3 regions of the Enterobacter sp. UPMP701 genome follow, and region 2 is predicted to be linked to each of the others. Evidence: predicted binding sites of a transcription regulator. Region 2 holds the regulator's gene; each other region holds the start of a gene.
The links. Region 2 encodes PurR, which represses purine synthesis genes. Its sites were predicted from a motif close to CANGCAAACGTTTGCNTG; they were not measured.

Region 1: ACWKXT_RS00650 (amino acid aminotransferase) is a predicted target of PurR. The motif match lies at 3,787-3,804, and genes of this name have one in related genera.
Region 3: carA (glutamine-hydrolyzing carbamoyl-phosphate synthase small subunit) is a predicted target of PurR. The motif match lies at 2,968-2,985, and genes of this name have one in related genera.

The regions. Positions count from the first base shown of each region.
Region 1 is NZ_JBSKJN010000001.1:145,500-151,435, forward strand. It holds gene ldtD (L,D-transpeptidase) at 1-1,089, shown strand, start outside; gene ACWKXT_RS00640 (DUF882 domain-containing protein) at 1,265-1,816, shown strand; gene ACWKXT_RS00645 (MBL fold metallo-hydrolase) at 1,837-2,484, shown strand; gene ACWKXT_RS00650 (amino acid aminotransferase) at 2,533-3,723, opposite strand; gene ACWKXT_RS00655 (porin) at 3,908-5,041, opposite strand; gene asnS (asparagine--tRNA ligase) at 5,647-5,936, opposite strand, start outside.
Region 2 is NZ_JBSKJN010000001.1:527,259-533,194, forward strand. It holds gene punC (purine nucleoside transporter PunC) at 1-1,079, opposite strand, end outside; gene punR (DNA-binding transcriptional activator PunR) at 1,194-2,105, shown strand; gene purR (HTH-type transcriptional repressor PurR) at 2,123-3,148, opposite strand; gene cydH (cytochrome bd-I oxidase subunit CydH) at 3,446-3,535, shown strand; gene ACWKXT_RS02600 (MFS transporter) at 3,698-4,864, shown strand; gene sodB (superoxide dismutase [Fe]) at 4,903-5,484, opposite strand; gene ACWKXT_RS02610 (C40 family peptidase) at 5,607-5,936, opposite strand, start outside.
Region 3 is NZ_JBSKJN010000009.1:90,347-96,282, forward strand. It holds gene carB (carbamoyl-phosphate synthase large subunit) at 1-1,582, opposite strand, end outside; gene carA (glutamine-hydrolyzing carbamoyl-phosphate synthase small subunit) at 1,601-2,749, opposite strand; gene dapB (4-hydroxy-tetrahydrodipicolinate reductase) at 3,204-4,025, opposite strand; gene ispH (4-hydroxy-3-methylbut-2-enyl diphosphate reductase) at 4,231-5,181, opposite strand; gene fkpB (FKBP-type peptidyl-prolyl cis-trans isomerase) at 5,183-5,632, opposite strand; gene lspA (signal peptidase II) at 5,690-5,936, opposite strand, start outside.

The DNA of each region.
Region 1 (5,936 bases), 380 kb from region 2:
GCGACGCTGCGTCCTGGACAGTGGAGCAGCGATGTGCCTGCCCTGCGCGAGATCCTGAAACGCTCCGGTATTCTGGATGGCGGGCCGAAGATTGCTCTGCCTGGCGACGATCCACAAAGCGTGGTGGTCAGCCCGTCAGCGCCCGTAAAAGAGAACAAGGCCACTGCCCTGAGTAATAAACCAGCGGCCTACGATCGTGAGCTGGTGGCGGCGGTGAAACAATTCCAGGCCGCTCAGGGGCTGGGAGCCGATGGCGTCATTGGCCCGTCAACACGAGACTGGCTGAACGTATCACCTGCGCAGCGGGCAGGGGTGCTGGCGCTCAACATCCAGCGTTTGCGCTTGCTGCCGGGCACGCTGTCCACCGGCATTATGGTGAATATCCCGGCCTATTCTCTGGTCTATTATCAGGACGGCAGTGAAAAACTGGCATCGCGCGTGATTGTCGGACGTCCGGACCGTAAAACGCCGATGATGAGCAGCGCGTTAAATAACGTGGTGGTGAATCCGCCGTGGAACGTGCCGCCGACGCTGGCGCGGAAGGATATTCTGCCTAAGGTCTGGAACGATCCGGGTTATCTGGAACGTCACGGCTATACGGTGATGCGCGGCTGGAACAGTAAAGAGGCGATCGATCCGTATATGGTCGACTGGTCGACGATTACCGCATCGAACCTGCCTTTCCGCTTCCAGCAGGCGCCCGGTGCGCATAACTCGCTGGGACGTTACAAATTCAATATGCCGAGCTCAGATGCGATTTATCTGCACGATACGCCGAACCATAATCTGTTCCAGAAAGATACCCGCGCGCTGAGTTCTGGCTGTGTGCGCGTGAACAAAGCCTCGGAGCTGGCCAACATGCTGTTGCAGGATGCGGGCTGGAACGATACGCGTATTTCTGACGCCCTGAAGCAGGGGGATACGCGCTATGTCAATATCCGACACAATATTCCGGTCAATCTTTATTATCTGACGGCGTTCGTGGGTGAAGACGGGCGGACTCAGTATCGTACAGATATTTACAATTATGATCTCACCGCGCGATCCGGCGCACAAATTTTGCCAAAAGCGGAACAATTAATCAGGTAAATGAAGTAGTTCGGGAAAAATGATTGTCGTAAGTTAGGGTGAATCGGGGCCAATATCGCTGTAAGCCGCGTATTCACTGGGGTTGGGCGCCTTGACGTACCCTGTTTTGCCAGTTAAGGTGCCCTTCGTGCGCTAAGCATATTTACGATTTCATTGACCTGTAGACCTGATTATCATGGACAAATTTGACGCTAATCGCCGCAAACTGCTGGCGTTAGGTGGTGTTGCGCTCGGCGCAGCGGCCATCCTGCCGACGCCAGCATTTGCCACCCTCTCGACACCTCGTCCGCGAGTTTTAACGCTCAACAATCTTCACACCGGTGAGTCGCTAAAAGCGGAGTTTTTTGATGGCAGAGGCTATATTCAGGATGAATTAGCAAGACTCAACCATTTTTTCCGTGATTTCCGCGCGAATAAAGTAAAAGCCATCGACCCAGGACTGTTTGATCAGCTTTTCCGCCTTCAGGGCCTGCTGGGTACCAGCAAGCCGGTGCAGCTTATTTCTGGCTATCGCTCTCTTGATACCAATAATGAACTGCGCGCCCATAGCCGTGGCGTAGCGAAAAAAAGCTACCACACGAAGGGACAGGCAATGGATTTCCATATTGAAGGCGTTTCGTTAGCCAATATTCGCAAAGCCGCGTTATCTATGCGCGCAGGTGGTGTAGGATACTACCCCAGCAGCAACTTTGTGCATATTGATACCGGTCCGGTTCGGCACTGGTAATAACGAAACACAGGAGCAGTATGAACTATCGTATTATTCCGGTTACCGCGTTCTCCCAGAACTGTTCATTAATCTGGTGTGAGCAAACCAAACTGGCCGCGCTTGTCGATCCCGGCGGTGATGCTGAGAAAATCAAGCAGGAAGTCGCCGACAGCGGCGTAACGCTGATGCAGATTTTACTGACGCATGGTCACCTTGACCACGTAGGCGCAGCGGCTGAACTGGCTGAACACTACGGTGTGCCGATTATTGGCCCGGAAAAAGAAGATGAGTTCTGGCTGCAGGGGTTACCTGCCCAAAGCCGCATGTTTGGCCTTGATGAGTGTCAACCCCTGACGCCCGATCGCTGGCTGAACGAAGGAGAGCGCGTTAACGTAGGGAATGTGACTTTACAGGTGTTGCATTGTCCTGGGCATACGCCAGGCCATATCGTCTTCTTTGATGACCAGTCCCGTCTGCTGATTTCCGGCGATGTGATTTTCAAAGGTGGCGTAGGACGCAGCGATTTTCCGCGCGGCGATCATGGGCAGCTGATTCAGTCGATCAAACAGAAGTTATTGCCGCTGGGTGATGACGTGACGTTTATCCCTGGACACGGCCCGATGTCGACGCTGGGCTATGAACGGCTCCATAATCCGTTCCTTCAGGATGAGATGCCTGTCTGGTAACCAGCATAAAAAAAGCCTGCTAAACGCAGGCTTTTTTGTAGGTGCAAATTACAGCACAGCGACAATCGCTTCGCACAGTGGCGCCATGTTGTCAGGGGTCATGCCTGCAACGTTAACGCGGCCAGAGGCCACGGCGTATACGCCAAACTCTTCACGCAGACGCAGAACCTGCTCTTTAGTCAGGCCGCTGAACGAGAACATGCCGTTCTGTTTGATGATAAAGCTGAAGTCGCGGTCCGCGCCTTTCTCAGCCAGGGTGTTCACAAACAGCAGGCGCATGCGCTGAATACGCTGACGCATATCGTTGAGCTCTTGTTCCCAGATCGCGCGTAGCGCATCGTTGCTCAGGATGGTGGCAACGACAGAGGCACCGTGTGCCGGTGGGTTAGAGTAGTTAGCGCGGATAACGGATTTCATCTGGCTGAAGGCACGATCGGCAGTTTCATCGTTAGCCGCAACCAGCGTACAGGCACCCACACGCTCATTGTACAGACCGAAGTTCTTGGAGTAGGAGCTAGCAACGATCAGCTCCTGATGAACTGCTGCGAACGCGCGCAGGCCTTCGGCATCTTCTTCCAGACCGCGGGCGAAGCCCTGATAAGCAAAGTCAAACAGCGGCAACCAGCCTTTCTCAACGGAGAGTTTAGCCAGGTGTTCCCACTGCTCAAGCGTTGGATCGATACCGGTTGGGTTGTGGCAGCAGCCGTGGAACAACACCACGTCACCCGCCTGCGCTTCGCTCAGGCTTGCCAGCAGGCCGTCAAAGTCCAGAGCGTGGTTTGCCGCGTCGTAGTAAGCATATTCACGTACTTCCAGACCCGCAGAGTTAAAGACGCTCTTGTGGTTCGGCCAGCTTGGGTTGCTCACCCATACACGCTTAACAGAGGTGTTTTTCGCAAGGAAATCCGCCGCCACGCGCAGCGCGCCGGTACCGCCAGGGGTCTGTGCTGTGCGAGCACGTTTGTCACTCACAATTGCGCTGCCTTTACCGAACAGCAGCTCCTGGGTGCAGCGACCAAATTCAGGGATACCATCAATACCGAGGTAGTTTTTGGTGGTTTCATTTTCCAGCAGATACTGCTCAGCTTTCTTAACGCTGGTCAGTACCGGAGTTTTGCCGGTTTCATCTTTATATACACCAATACCCAGGTTGATTTTGCCAGGGCGGTCATCGGCACGAAACAGATCGGCCAGGCCCAGAATAGGGTCGGCAGGAGCGGCGGTAATGTTCTCAAACATGACGAAGTTCCATTGTGATTACAGAAGTGAAATCCGCTATCAGGTTAACGGTAGATTTACAAAATGCCAACCGTTTGCGACGAAAAGCGTGCGGCTTTTCAAAAGTCGCCATTATTTTCTGTCAGGCATAAAAAAACAGGGCCGAAGCCCTGTTCATTAAGCATATAACAACGTGGTGTACGGATTAGAACTGGTAAACTGCAGCCAGGCCAACCTGGTCGTCGGTACCAACCCAGCCGCCGCCAGTGCGCTTGGCCTGATCTTCGTCGATCAGGTTGATACGGTAGTCAGCAGACACGTTGAAGTTTTTATTGAAGTAGTAAGTTGCGCCAACTTCAACGTATTTAGCCAGATCTGCATCGCCGCCAGCTACGGTGTTCAGGTTTTTACCTTTACTCTGCACATAGGACAGGGATGGACGCAGGCCGAAATCGAACTGATACTGAGCGATAACTTCGAAGTTCTGGGTTTTGTTCGCTACGTTGAACACGTCACCATCAGCATCCGGAGTATTGGAACCGGTGCTGTTACCCAGGATGCTCATGTTGCGGGTTTCTGCGTACACCGCTGCCAGATACAGGCTGTTAGCATCATATTTACCACCAATTGCCCATGCTTCAGCTTTGTCGCCTTTGCCATCAGCTTTCTGGTCAAGAGTACGGTTAGCATTGCTGTACGCACCGGTCAGGCCAAAGCCACCGCCGAAGTCGTAACCCACAGAGTAACCAACACCGTCACCGTTGGCACGACGCAGGTCAGCGCGCTCGTTTTTAGCCTGGTACTGGATACCGAAGCTCAGACCATCAACCAGACCGAAGAAATCGCTGTTACGGTAAGTCAGCAGGCCAGTAGAACGGCTGGTCATGTAGTTATCAACATAACCACCACCCCAGGTTTCGCCAGACCACGTTGGCGCCATGTCGGTGTAAGACTCTACATCGTATACGATGCCGTAGTTACGGCCATAGTCGATGCTGCCAGCGTCAGCCATTTTCAGGCCAGCGAAAGCCAGACGAGTACGGGTAGAGTTGTTTGCAGACTGTTCACCTTCAGCTGAGCTGGCCAGTGCACGGTATTCCCACTGACCATAACCTGTCAGTTGGTCGTTGATCTGAGTTTCGCCTTTGAAACCGATCTGCGCGTAAGTTGAGTCGGAGTTGTTGGTGTTATCGCCATTGGTAACAAAGTCACGCTCAGCATTAACTTTCCCGTACAGATCCAGTTTGTTGCCGTTCTTGTTATAGATTTCTGCAGCGTTAGCTGCACCGGCTACCAGCAGGGCAGGGATTACCACTGCCAGAATATTGCGCTTCATCATTATTTATTACCCTCATTGGTTTTTTTATGACACTCGCCACTGCCGTCAATAAATTCTGTCAATAAATATTTCCGGAACTATTGATGAGAGTTTGGTGTCTTTATGTATCTGACAGGCATCTTTCCATTCACCGAAGCGTTTCGCTAGCCTGAAAGTGCTACAATTCTCAAGATTGAGTTACAATAAGAAAATATGTGTAACTAAATGTGTATTTTTCGGAACTTTGTGAACCATCTCAAATTTCAGCGTGTCCTGGTGAATTAAGCAGCGAATTGTTTCCTATATATATGAATTCCTTATGATTAATTTGAATAAAGGCAATTCCTATAAACGGATGTTAAACGACTCGTTTTTTCTTATGACCGCAAAAAGACTTCTGGATGGCTGAAAAAGTGGTTGAAATTTGTGCTATTGCTTGAGGCTGTAATAATCTCAATAAGAATGTGGTTTATTTTTTGTGGCTGGATATTTCGCGGAAACAAAACGTAACAGGTAGTGGTTGTGACGGGGTGATGGTTTAAAAACGTTGACTTTGCGCTGACAAAAACTGACAGGGCAGAATAAAATAATGGCCAGCAAATGCTGGCCATTATCTGTTGTGTTACTTAGAAGCTGGCGTTACGTGGAGTACGTGGGAACGGGATCACGTCACGCACGTTCTGAACGCCAGTAACGTAGGCGATCAGACGCTCGAAACCAAGACCGAACCCAGCGTGCGGAACGGTGCCATAACGGCGCAGGTCGCGATACCAGCTGTAGTCCGCAGGGTTGAGACCCATCTCTTCCATGCGCGCGTCCAGCACGTCCAGACGTTCTTCACGCTGAGAACCACCGATGATTTCACCGATGCCCGGCGCCAGTACGTCCATTGCTGCCACGGTTTTCCCGTCTTCGT
Region 2 (5,936 bases):
AGCGGCGTGGCAATCAGCGCGGAGACCACCAGGCTTGCCAGGAAGCACAGCCCCAGTTGCAGGGTGTTCTGCAGCGCAGCCGCGCGGCCTGTCGCCTGCGGGAACGGACGCAGCGCCTGCGCCACAACGATAGGGTAGATCGCCCCGTTCGCGATGGCCATCACGCAGAATGGAATCAATATTTCGGCAAGACCCGCGCCCGGAATAAAGCCAACGGCCCAGGTCCCGATGACGCTCAACGCATACAGCACCAGCAGCCACGGCAGCATTTGCTGGCCTTCCCATTTTTGCAGCGCCGCGCGGCAGCCGTACCCGCCCACCAGGAACGCGATGGTCTGCGGAACGTAGCTCAGACCAATGGCCGCCGGGCTGTAGCCCATATCATGCAGAATAAAGGGCGAACCGGTCAGCCACGCGAAGAAGCTCGCCGAACAGGCGGCATAGATCAGAACGTTGCCGCGATATGCTTTTGCGCTCAGCAGGGAGGTGAAGGTAATCGGCTTCGCGTCAGCATGCGCCTCTTTTTTATGCGCTGGCTTGAGAGCGAACGCAGGCAGCATCAGCACCAGCGTGATGGCAAACAGCGTGGCAAAGATAGCCTGCCAGTCAAAGTGCGCGAGGATCCAGCTGCCCAGCAGCGGGGCGAGGGCAGGTGAGAGACCCACCAGCGGCATAATGGTAGCGAAAATACGGTTTGTGCGGTTTGCCGGGTAGTAGTCGGTGACCAGCGCCTGCCAGGTCACGGCAGCGGCACAGACGCCGACCGCCTGAGCAAACCGCAGCACCAGCAGCCAGGTAGCATCGCGCACCCATAACATCCCCAGACAGCCAACGGCAAAAATGGCCAGCCCCAGCAGCAATACCGGTTTACGACCAAAGCGATCCGAGAGCGGTCCCCAGAGCAGCTGTGCGAAAGCAAAACCGGCGAGGAACAAACTCAGGCTGGCGCTGATGGCCGCGGCAGGCGTTTGCAAATCTTCCTGCATCGCGGCGAAGGCCGGCAGGTACATATCGGTGGCCAAAAAGCCCAGCACGCTTAAGCCGCCGAGCCAGACTAAAAATCCTTTCCTGGGTTGCACTATTTTATTCTCCTGAGGAGGCAGGTATACATTGGCGCTGAGTGTAGGGAGTGCAAAGCCGCTTGTGAAACGCTAATATTTGGCGGGTGAATTCAAATTTTTTGCAGGCAGAAAATGTGGTCAGATTATTCTCTTGAAGTGGTCGATGCTGTCGCGCGTAACGGCAGCTTTAGCGCTGCGGCGCAGGAGTTGCACCGCGTCCCTTCGGCTATCAGCTATACGGTACGTCAGCTTGAAGAATGGCTGGCGGTTCCGCTGTTTGAACGGCGGCATCGTGATGTGGAATTAACGCCCGCAGGGGCGTGGTTTCTGAAAGAAGGGCGTTCTGTTATCAAAAAAATGCAGATCACCCGCGAGCAGTGTCAGCAGATCGCGAACGGCTGGCGGGGACACCTTTCCATTGCGGTGGATAACATCGTTAAGCCCAAGCGCACCCGGCAGATGATTGTCGATTTTTATCGGCATTTCTCTGACGTTGAACTGCGGGTCTCGCAGGAGGTGTTCAACGGCGTCTGGGATGCGCTGGCGGACGGCAGGGTAGAGATGGCGATTGGCGCGACCCAGGCGATCCCCGTCGGGGGACGTTACGCCTTTCGCGATATGGGGATGCTGAGCTGGAAATGTGTGGTGGCAAGCGATCATCCCCTGGCGGCGATGGAAGGGCCGCTGAGCGACGATACGCTGCGCAGCTGGCCGTCGCTGGTGCTGGAGGATACCTCCCGTTCACTGCCGAAGCGAATTACATGGCTGCTGGACAACCAGCGGCGGGTTGTCGCCCCTGACTGGGGATCGTCGGCGACGTGCCTCAGTGCCGGACTCTGCGTAGGCATGGTGCCCGCCCATTTTGCGCGTCCGCGTATCGACACCGGAGAGTGGATAGAGCTAACGCTGGAGAACCCGTTCCCGGATGCGGCCTGCTGTCTCACCTGGCAACAAAATGATGTCTCACCCGCTATGGCCTGGCTGCTGGATTATCTGGGTGACAGCGAAACGCTTAACCGGGAATGGTTACGGGAGCCAGACTGACTGGCCCCGGAAGAAGATTAACGACGGTAGTCGCGGAAAGGACCATCCGCAACGGAGCGGCGCTCGATGAGGCGTGGATGAACTTCAATGGACTGCGACTCTTCACGCTTGTTGACGATCCTGTCCAGCAGCATATTGAAGGCCGTTTCACCCAGCGAATCTTTCGGCTGGTGAATGGTGGTCAGCGCTGGCGTGAAGAAGCGCGCGTTGCGCACGTTGTCATAGCCGATCACGGAAATATCCTGCGGGACGCGCAGGCCAAGCTCGTCTGCGGCGCAGAGTGCACCCATGGCCATGATGTCGCCCCCGCAGAAGACGGCGGTCGGACGGTGCTGCTGGGAGACGATCTGCTGCATCGCGCGGTAGCCTGATTCCGGCTCAAAGTCACCCTGCACGATCCAGTTTTCCGGCACGGTAATCAGCGCCTCTTCCATCGCTTTCATAAATCCGGCCAGGCGGCCCGCACCGGTGTTGCGCTCCAGCGGACCCGGGATTACGCCAATCTCGCGGTGGCCGCGTTCGATCAGATAACGGCCCGCCATGTAACCGCCTTCGAAGGCGTTATCGATGACGGAATCGGTGAAGTCGGCGCGCGCTTCGCCCCAGTCCATCACCACCATAGGGATATGGCGATACTCTTCCAGCATCGACAGTACGGATTCCGGGTACTCGGAGCACATCACCAGCAGGCCATCCACGCGCTTTTGCGCCATCATCGACAGATAGGCACGCTGTTTTTCTATGCTATTCCATGCGTTGCCCAGAATCAGGGTATAGCCTTTCTGGAAGCAGTTTTTCTCTACCGCTTCAATGATCTCGGCAAAATAGGCCGCTTCGCTGCTGGTCGCCAGCAGACCAATAGACTTGGTGTGATTAACCTTGAGGCTACGCGCAACCGCACTCGGTGAGTAGTGCAGCTCTTTGATCGCAGCCCAGACGGCGTTGCGCGTCTCTTCCGCCACAAAGCGGGTTTTGTTAATTACATGTGATACGGTTGTAGTGGAAACGTTTGCGCGTTTTGCTACGTCTTTAATTGTTGCCATTAAATGTCACTCCAGACCATATCCTAAACTCCTGAAAAACTTGAAGGTAAACGTTTGCCTTCTCTCACCCTTATCTCGCAATTTTGGATTGCGGTACGCCAGGAAAACGACACGGGACGTCAGGAGGGGGTCAATGGCCGGTACGCTAATAAATTTAGCGTGGAATTTTGGCCTATCTTGATGAAAAGGGGAAGAGCTAAAGTGTTTATCAGCTTAAATCCAGGAAGATTTTTGAGCTAAATTGTGCAAAAATGAGCAAGCTCACTTTTCGTGGGGGGATTAAAAGGAGAAAAATTGATGAGTTCCGATCTGAAGTTTTCGCTGTTCACCACCGTTATTGTGCTGGCTCTGATTGTCGCGGCTGGCCTGACGGCTGCGCTGCACTGATTTACGCGGGGGGAGAGCCTTCTCCCTCCCGATCTCCTGATTGTTACTTCTCTGGCAAAAATCTTTTGCCATTTTGTTAACTTCTCATTTTTTGTGATTGATGTCATGCTTTCCGCTTCTTTGTTCTGTGTCACCACATGACACGGCATCCGGAGTTGACGCATGAAAATCAATTTTCCCCTGCTGGCCCTGGCGATTGGCGCTTTTGGGATTGGCACCACTGAATTCTCCCCGATGGGGTTACTGCCTGTTATCGCCCGGGGCGTGGACGTCTCGATCCCGGCCGCCGGTATGCTAATCAGCGCCTACGCTATCGGAGTGATGGTGGGAGCGCCGCTGATGACGCTTCTGCTTTCGCACCGCGCGCGCCGCAATGCGCTGATTTTCCTGATGGCGATTTTCACCCTCGGCAATGTGCTTTCGGCCATTTCGCCGGACTACACCACCCTGATGTTGTCGCGCATTCTGACCAGCCTCAACCACGGCGCGTTCTTTGGGCTCGGGTCGGTCGTGGCCGCGAGCGTTGTGCCGAAACACAAGCAGGCAAGCGCCGTGGCGACCATGTTTATGGGGCTGACGATTGCCAACATTGGCGGCGTACCGGCGGCAACCTGGTTGGGTGAAGCGATCGGCTGGCGGATGTCCTTCCTGGCGACGGCCGGGCTGGGCGTGGTCGCGATGGTGGCACTGTTCTTCTCCCTGCCGAAAGGCAGCGCCGGCGAACGTCCGGAAGTGCGTAAAGAGCTGGCGGTGCTGATGCGTCCGCAGGTGCTCTCCGCGCTGCTGACCACCGTGCTGGGGGCAGGGGCGATGTTTACCCTCTACACCTACATTTCGCCGGTCTTGCACGACATTACCCACGCAACGCCACTCTTTGTTACCGCGATGCTGGTGCTGATTGGCGTCGGCTTCTCAATTGGCAACTATCTCGGCGGGAAATTTGCCGACCGTTCCGTGAGCGGGACGCTGAAGGGGTTCTTAACCCTGCTGATTGTCATCATGATTGCGATCCCGTGGCTGGCGCGGAATGAATTCGGCGCGGCGATTGCGATGGTCGTCTGGGGAGCTGCCACCTTCGCCGTGGTTCCACCGCTGCAGATGCGCGTGATGCGCGTCGCCCATGAAGCGCCGGGTCTCTCGTCTTCCGTGAATATCGGGGCGTTCAATCTCGGCAATGCGTTGGGGGCTGCCGCCGGGGGCGCCGTGATTTCAGGTGGCCTGGGATACAGTTTTGTGCCGGTGATGGGGGCGATTATTGCCGCGCTCGGCCTGCTGCTGGTGATGATGTCCGGTCGTAAACAGCCAGAAGCGGTTTGTACGGCTGAATAAGCAAAAAACGCAGAAGGGTAACCCCTTCTGCGTGATCCTTACGCGGCGAAGTTCTTCGCCACAAAGTCCCAGTTTACCAGTGCCCAGAAGTGTTCCAGGTAGTTCGGGCGCGCATTACGGTAATCAATGTAGTAAGCGTGTTCCCACACGTCCACGGTCATCAGCGGCGTAGCGCTGGTGGTCAGCGGGGTGCCCGCGTTAGAGGTGGACACGATAGCCAGTTTGCCATCCGCTTCTTTTACCAGCCACGTCCAGCCAGAACCGAAGTTCTTGATGGCTGCATCGGTAAACTTCGCTTTAAACTCCGCAAAGCTGCCAAATGCGGCGTTGATGGCGGTTGCCAGTACACCGGCAGGTTCGCCACCAGCATTCGGTGCCAGGCAGTGCCAGTAGAAGGTGTGGTTCCACACCTGAGCGGCGTTGTTAAAGATTCCACCCTCTGAACCGCGGACGATCTCCTCCAGCGTTTTGCCTTCGAAATCGGTGCCCTTGATCAGGTTGTTCAGGTTGGTGACGTACGTCTGATGATGCTTGCCGTAGTGATATTCCAGGGTTTCCGCAGAAATGTGCGGTGCCAGGGCGTCTTTTGCATACGGTAGTGCAGGTAATTCGAACGACATTGCTTCTCTCCTTATTGTATTTTGCGTTGCCAATAACCCTACAGACAACAAGGACAGAATAGCAAATTGAAAGGGTATGCAAAAGAGGAACTTACCCTGCCGCGGGTGCGGCAGGGCAGGGATTAACGAATGGTTTTTGGCGTCATGACGCGACGCGCGCCGACGTAGTGACGTACCCAGTAATCTTCGCTGAGCGAGGTGATTTGAATGTCCTGACCGCTGCGTGGAGACTGAATGAATTTCCCGTTGCCGACATAGACGCCGACGTGGTCAGCCGTGCCGCGACCCTGCGTGCGGAAGAAGACCAGATCGCCGTTTTCCAGCTCACCCCGGTTAACAGGTGAGGCATCGCGCAGGTGGTACATCTCATTGGCGGTGCGTGGAATGCGAAACTTAACCAGATCTTTATAGGCGTAATAGACAAGGCCGCTGCAGTCGAAACCGGTGCGCGG
Region 3 (5,936 bases), on a different contig from region 2:
GCTTGTAAACCGGGTGCAGGTCGTACTGGTCGCGCAGCTTGCGGATTTCCGCTTCACGCACGCCCGCCAGCTTAGCCAGACGCGCATCGGCAAAGCCTTTACGCTTCAGCATGCGCAGGAAGTCAGCGTCCAGGCCGTTGATGCCCAGCTCCGCGACCTTCTCTTCCAGACGCACCAGCTCTTCAATCTGCACCAGGAACCAGCGGTCGATGTTGGTCAGGTTGAACACGCCGTCGACGGACAGGCCCGCACGGAAGGCATCGGCGATGTACCAGATACGCTCTGCGCCCGCGTCTTTCAGCTCGCGGCGAATTTTAGTCAGTGCTTCCGGGTCGTCCAGGCTCACTTTCGGGTCAAAGCCGGTCGCACCCACTTCCAGGCCGCGCAGCGCTTTCTGCAGGGATTCCTGCTGCGTGCGGCCAATCGCCATCACTTCACCGACGGATTTCATCTGAGTGGTCAGACGGTCGTTCGCGCCCGCGAATTTCTCGAAGTTAAAGCGAGGAATTTTAGTCACAACGTAGTCGATGGACGGTTCGAAGGACGCAGGGGTGCGGCCACCGGTAATATCGTTCATCAGCTCGTCGAGGGTGTAGCCCACCGCCAGTTTCGCCGCCACCTTCGCAATCGGGAAGCCGGTCGCTTTAGAGGCCAGCGCGGAGGAGCGGGACACGCGCGGGTTCATTTCGATAACAATCAGACGGCCGGTTTTCGGGTTAACGGAGAACTGCACGTTAGAACCGCCGGTTTCCACGCCGATTTCACGCAGTACCGCCATCGAGGCGTTACGCATGATTTGATACTCTTTGTCGGTCAGGGTCTGGGCTGGCGCAACGGTGATGGAGTCACCGGTGTGGATACCCATCGCATCGAAGTTTTCGATGGAGCAGACGATGATACAATTGTCGTTTTTATCACGCACCACTTCCATCTCGTACTCTTTCCAGCCAATCAGCGATTCATCAATCAGCAGCTCTTTGGTTGGGGAGAGATCCAGACCACGTTCGCAAATCTCTTCAAACTCTTCGCGGTTGTAGGCGATACCGCCGCCGGTGCCGCCCATGGTGAACGATGGACGGATGATGCACGGGTAGCCCACTTCTGCCGCAACGGCCAGCGCTTCTTCCATGTTGTGCGCGATACCGGAACGCGCGGTGTCGAGGCCGATTTTCTTCATGGCCACGTCGAAGCGGCGACGGTCTTCTGCTTTATCAATCGCGTCGGCGGTCGCACCAATCATGGTCACGCCGAACTCTTCCAGCACACCCTGACGCTCCAGCTCCAGCGCACAGTTCAGCGCCGTCTGGCCGCCCATGGTTGGCAGCACCGCGTCCGGACGCTCTTTCTCGATGATTTTACGCACCACTTCCCAGTGAATCGGCTCGATGTAGGTTGCATCAGCCATTTCCGGGTCGGTCATGATGGTCGCCGGGTTAGAGTTCACCAGGATAACGCGGTAACCCTCTTCACGCAGGGCTTTACACGCCTGCGCGCCGGAGTAGTCGAATTCGCAGGCCTGGCCGATGACGATCGGGCCAGCGCCAAGGATCAGGATGCTTTTTATGTCTGTACGTTTTGGCATTGTCTTCTCGGCTCCTGATTATTTAGCGGTCTTACGGTATTGCTCGATAAGTTCGATGAAGTGATCGAACAGCGGCGCGGCGTCGTGTGGGCCCGGGCTGGCTTCCGGGTGGCCCTGGAAGCTGAATGCTGGTTTATCGGTGCGATGAATGCCCTGAAGGGTGCCATCGAACAGCGACTTATGGGTCACGCGCAGGTTAGCCGGCATTGACGCTTCATCGACGGCGAAACCGTGGTTCTGCGCGGTAATCATCACCGTGTTGTTGTCGATATCTTTCACCGGGTGGTTACCACCGTGGTGGCCGAACTTCATCTTCACAGTGTTCGCACCGCTCGCCAGCGCCAGCAGCTGATGGCCGAGGCAGATGCCGAATACCGGAATGTCGGTTTCCAGGAAGGACTTGATGGCGTCGATAGCGTAATCGCACGGCGCCGGGTCGCCAGGACCGTTAGAGAGGAAAATACCGTCCGGATTCATCTTCAGCACGTCTTCGGCAGACGTTTGTGCCGGAACCACCGTCAGGCGGCAGCCGCGGTCAACCAGCATGCGCAGGATGTTGCGCTTGGCGCCGAAATCGTAAGCCACCACGTGGAACGGCAGCTCGCTCTCTTTTTTCGCTTCCGGCAGGTCGCCTTCCAGCGTCCAGCTCCCCTGCGTCCAGCTGTAAGCCTCCGCGGTAGTCACTTCTTTCGCCAGGTCCATGCCGTTCAGGCCCGGGAAGGCTTTTGCTTTTTCCAGCGCCAGCGTTGCATCAAGGTTATCACCCGCGATGATGCAGCCGTTCTGTGCACCCTTCTCGCGCAGCAGGCGCGTTAACTTACGGGTATCGATATCGGCAATCGCCACGATGTTATGACGCTTCAGGTAAGAAGAGAGGTCTTCGGTGTTGCGGAAGTTGCTGGCAATCAGCGGCAGGTCGCGAATGACCAGGCCTTGCGCATGTACCTGAGAGGATTCTTCGTCAGCAGCATTGGTGCCGACATTGCCGATATGAGGATAAGTAAGAGTAACGATTTGGCGAGAATAGGAAGGATCAGTGAGGATTTCTTGATAACCGGTCATTGAAGTATTGAAAACGACTTCCCCAACCGCCGAACCCGTTGCCCCTATGGCCCGACCGATAAACTGGGTTCCGTCTTCCAGAACCAATAGCGCTGACTTAATCAAAACACCCTCCAGAGAATATTCACTCACTTTATTTGCATATTAATTCATAACCATGTCATGGATCAATGCAAATGTGTTGCCAGCGGATTTTTGGCAAACGGCGGCATTCTGGGGATTTGCCAGGTAAAAGTCAACTTAAAACGGATATTTTGTTTGTTATTTTGCAAGCCTGGCGGCTTCATTTCGAATTAAGCGGCAAAAAGATCAGCTAAATCACTGTGGAAACCGCTTGCGTGCGCAGTTTAATAGAAATGAGCGTCGAGCGAGAATGAAAAGTGGACCAGCCGGTCAAAATTTACAATCCAGCAACACAAAACATCAGGAATAACGCCATTTTTAATGGTTTGAAGACAATAAATACTGATAAGAGGTAAAATAAAAGGGCAATAAAATATTGCCCTATGCAATCAAATAGTTACGACTGCAATAACCACATCACGATGGGTAATAAAGCTTACAAATTGTTGAGATCGAGCACATCTCGCATATCAAAAAGACCATCTTTCTTATCTTTTAACCACAGTGCTGAGCGAACGGCTCCGTTGGCAAACGTCATTCGGCTGGAAGCTTTATGCGTAATCTCCACACGCTCGCCAATATCGGCGAACATCGCCGTATGTTCGCCGACGATGTCGCCCGCACGAACCGTTGCGAAACCTATAGTGCCAGGCACGCGTTCGCCGGTGTGACCTTCGCGGGTATAGACCGCGCAGTCTTTTAAATCTTTATCGAGTGCATGAGCAATCGCTTCGCCCATCGCCAGCGCCGTACCTGATGGCGCATCAACTTTGTAACGGTGGTGAGCTTCCACGATCTCGATATCGGTATAGTTGCCCATCACCTTAGCGGCCTTCTCCAGCAGCTTCAGCATGACGTTAACGCCCACGCTGAAGTTTGCGGCGAAGACAATCGCAATCTCTTTTGATGCGTCCTGAATAGCCTGCTTGCCCGCATCGTCAAAACCGGTGGTGCCTATCACCATCCCCTTGCCGTGCTGGCGGCAAAACGCCAGATGCGTCAGCGTCCCTTCCGGGCGGGTAAAGTCGATGAATACATCGAAGTCATCTTTAACCGCATCAAGGCTGCTCTGGATGGTAACGCCCGTCCTTCCCGCGCCTGCCAGCTCACCTGCGTCGGCACCAAGAAGTGAGGAACCTTCACGCTCCAGCGCCGCGCCAAGCGCCACGCCATCCATCTGTAGTGCCGCCTGAATCAGCTGACGGCCCATACGTCCACCCGCGCCCGCAATGGCAACGCGGATCTGTGCATCATGCATAGTTATTCTCTTACGTTAAAATGATGTAAATCGTTTTCAGATTAACCAGCCTTGAGAAGCACTGCCAACTGAAAACACCGATAATTAGAATTTAACGTGAAACCGACTTAAATATCAGTAAAAGACATGATTTTGTCGTCACGATAAAGTAACGGGTAAAAAAAAGGCCAGCACAGGAGGTGCTGGCCTTTTATCAGAAAAAGGACTATTCGACTTCGCGGGCGTCGATGCGCAGTTCTTTCGGGACTTCGAAAACGATGTTCTCTTCACGTCCTTCCAGCGGCACCGCTTCGCCGCCGCCCAGCTCCTGCAGACGCGCAATCACGTTCTGCACCAGGATATCCGGTGCGGAAGCACCTGCGGTCACGCCAACGCAGGCCGCATTTTTCACCCACGCTTCCTGGATGTCCGTTGCATCGTCAATCAGAAACGCCGCTTTCCCCATGCGCTGCGCCAGTTCGGCCAGACGGTTGGAGTTAGAGGAGTTTTTGGAGCCGACAACCAGCACCACATCCGCCTGCTCAGCCAGCGCGCGCACCGCTTCCTGACGGTTAGTGGTGGCGTAGCAGATGTCATCCTTACGCGGCCCGACGATTTTCGGAAAGCGCTGGCGCAGGGCGTCAATCACGTCCGAGGTATCGTCTACGGAGAGCGTCGTCTGGGTCATAAACGACAGACGGGCTTCATTTTTCACGTTCAGCGTAAAGACATCTTCCGGTGACTCGACCAGGTACATGCCCCCTTCCGGGTTGCTGTACTGGCCCATGGTGCCTTCGACTTCCGGGTGACCGGCATGGCCAATCAGAATCGACTCTTCACCGCGACGGCTGGCGCGCGCCACTTCCATATGCACTTTTGTCACTAATGGACAGGTGGCATCGAATACGGTCAGATCGCGGCTTTTCGCCTCGTTGCGTACCGCCTGTGAGACGCCGTGCGCGGAGAAGATGAGGATTGCGCCGTCCGGCACTTCGCTGATCTGCTCGATAAAAATCGCACCGCGCTCGCGCAGGCTGTCGACCACGTAGCGGTTGTGCACCACTTCGTGACGCACGTAAATCGGCGCGCCGTAAATCTCCAGCGCGTTTTCAACAATGCTGATAGCGCGGTCTACACCGGCGCAGAAGCCGCGCGGGTTAGCCAACAGGATCTGCATTTCAGGCCTCCAGTGCCGGATCGATCTCCAGCACTTCGACATCAAAATGAACGGTACGCCCGGCAAGCGGATGGTTGAAATCAACGGTAATGGAGTCCCCGTTGATTTCGCGGATCACGCCAGGCATTTCGCTGCCGTCCATAGCGGTAAAGAGCATGATCGCCCCGATTTCCGGTTCCCCCGCGTCCATGAACTCACGGCGCGAGAAGTACTGGATCAGATCCGGGCTTGGCACGCCAAATGCCGCATCCGGCTCCAGCGAAAAGGCTTTTTTCTCACCCTCTTTCAGGCCCAGAAGCTGCTGCTCAAGACCTTCAGACAGCGACGTATCGCCAAGACGGAACAGGGCCGGTTTGCCGTTGTTGCGGGTGGATTCGGCGGTGGAGCCGTCATCCAGCTTCAGCGTGAAGTGAACGAGAACCGCGCTGTTGCTCTGTACGGATTTAGACATGCACATTGCTCTTTAATGTTGTGCCGGATGGCGCAGCGCGTCACCCGGCATTGATAATTACGCCTGCTCTTTCGCGGCCGGTTTAGGCAAGAAGCCTTCCAGCACGATTAACGCCGCACCGATGCAAATTGCGCTATCGGCGAGGTTAAAGGTCGCGAAGTGCCAGTCGCCGACGTAGAAGTCGATCATATCGACCACAAAGCCGTGCCACAGGCGGTCAAACAGGTTGCCCAGCGCGCCGCCAATGATCAGCGCGTAGGCGATGTTATTCAGCTTTTGCGTGGCCTTCGAGCGGTACATCAGC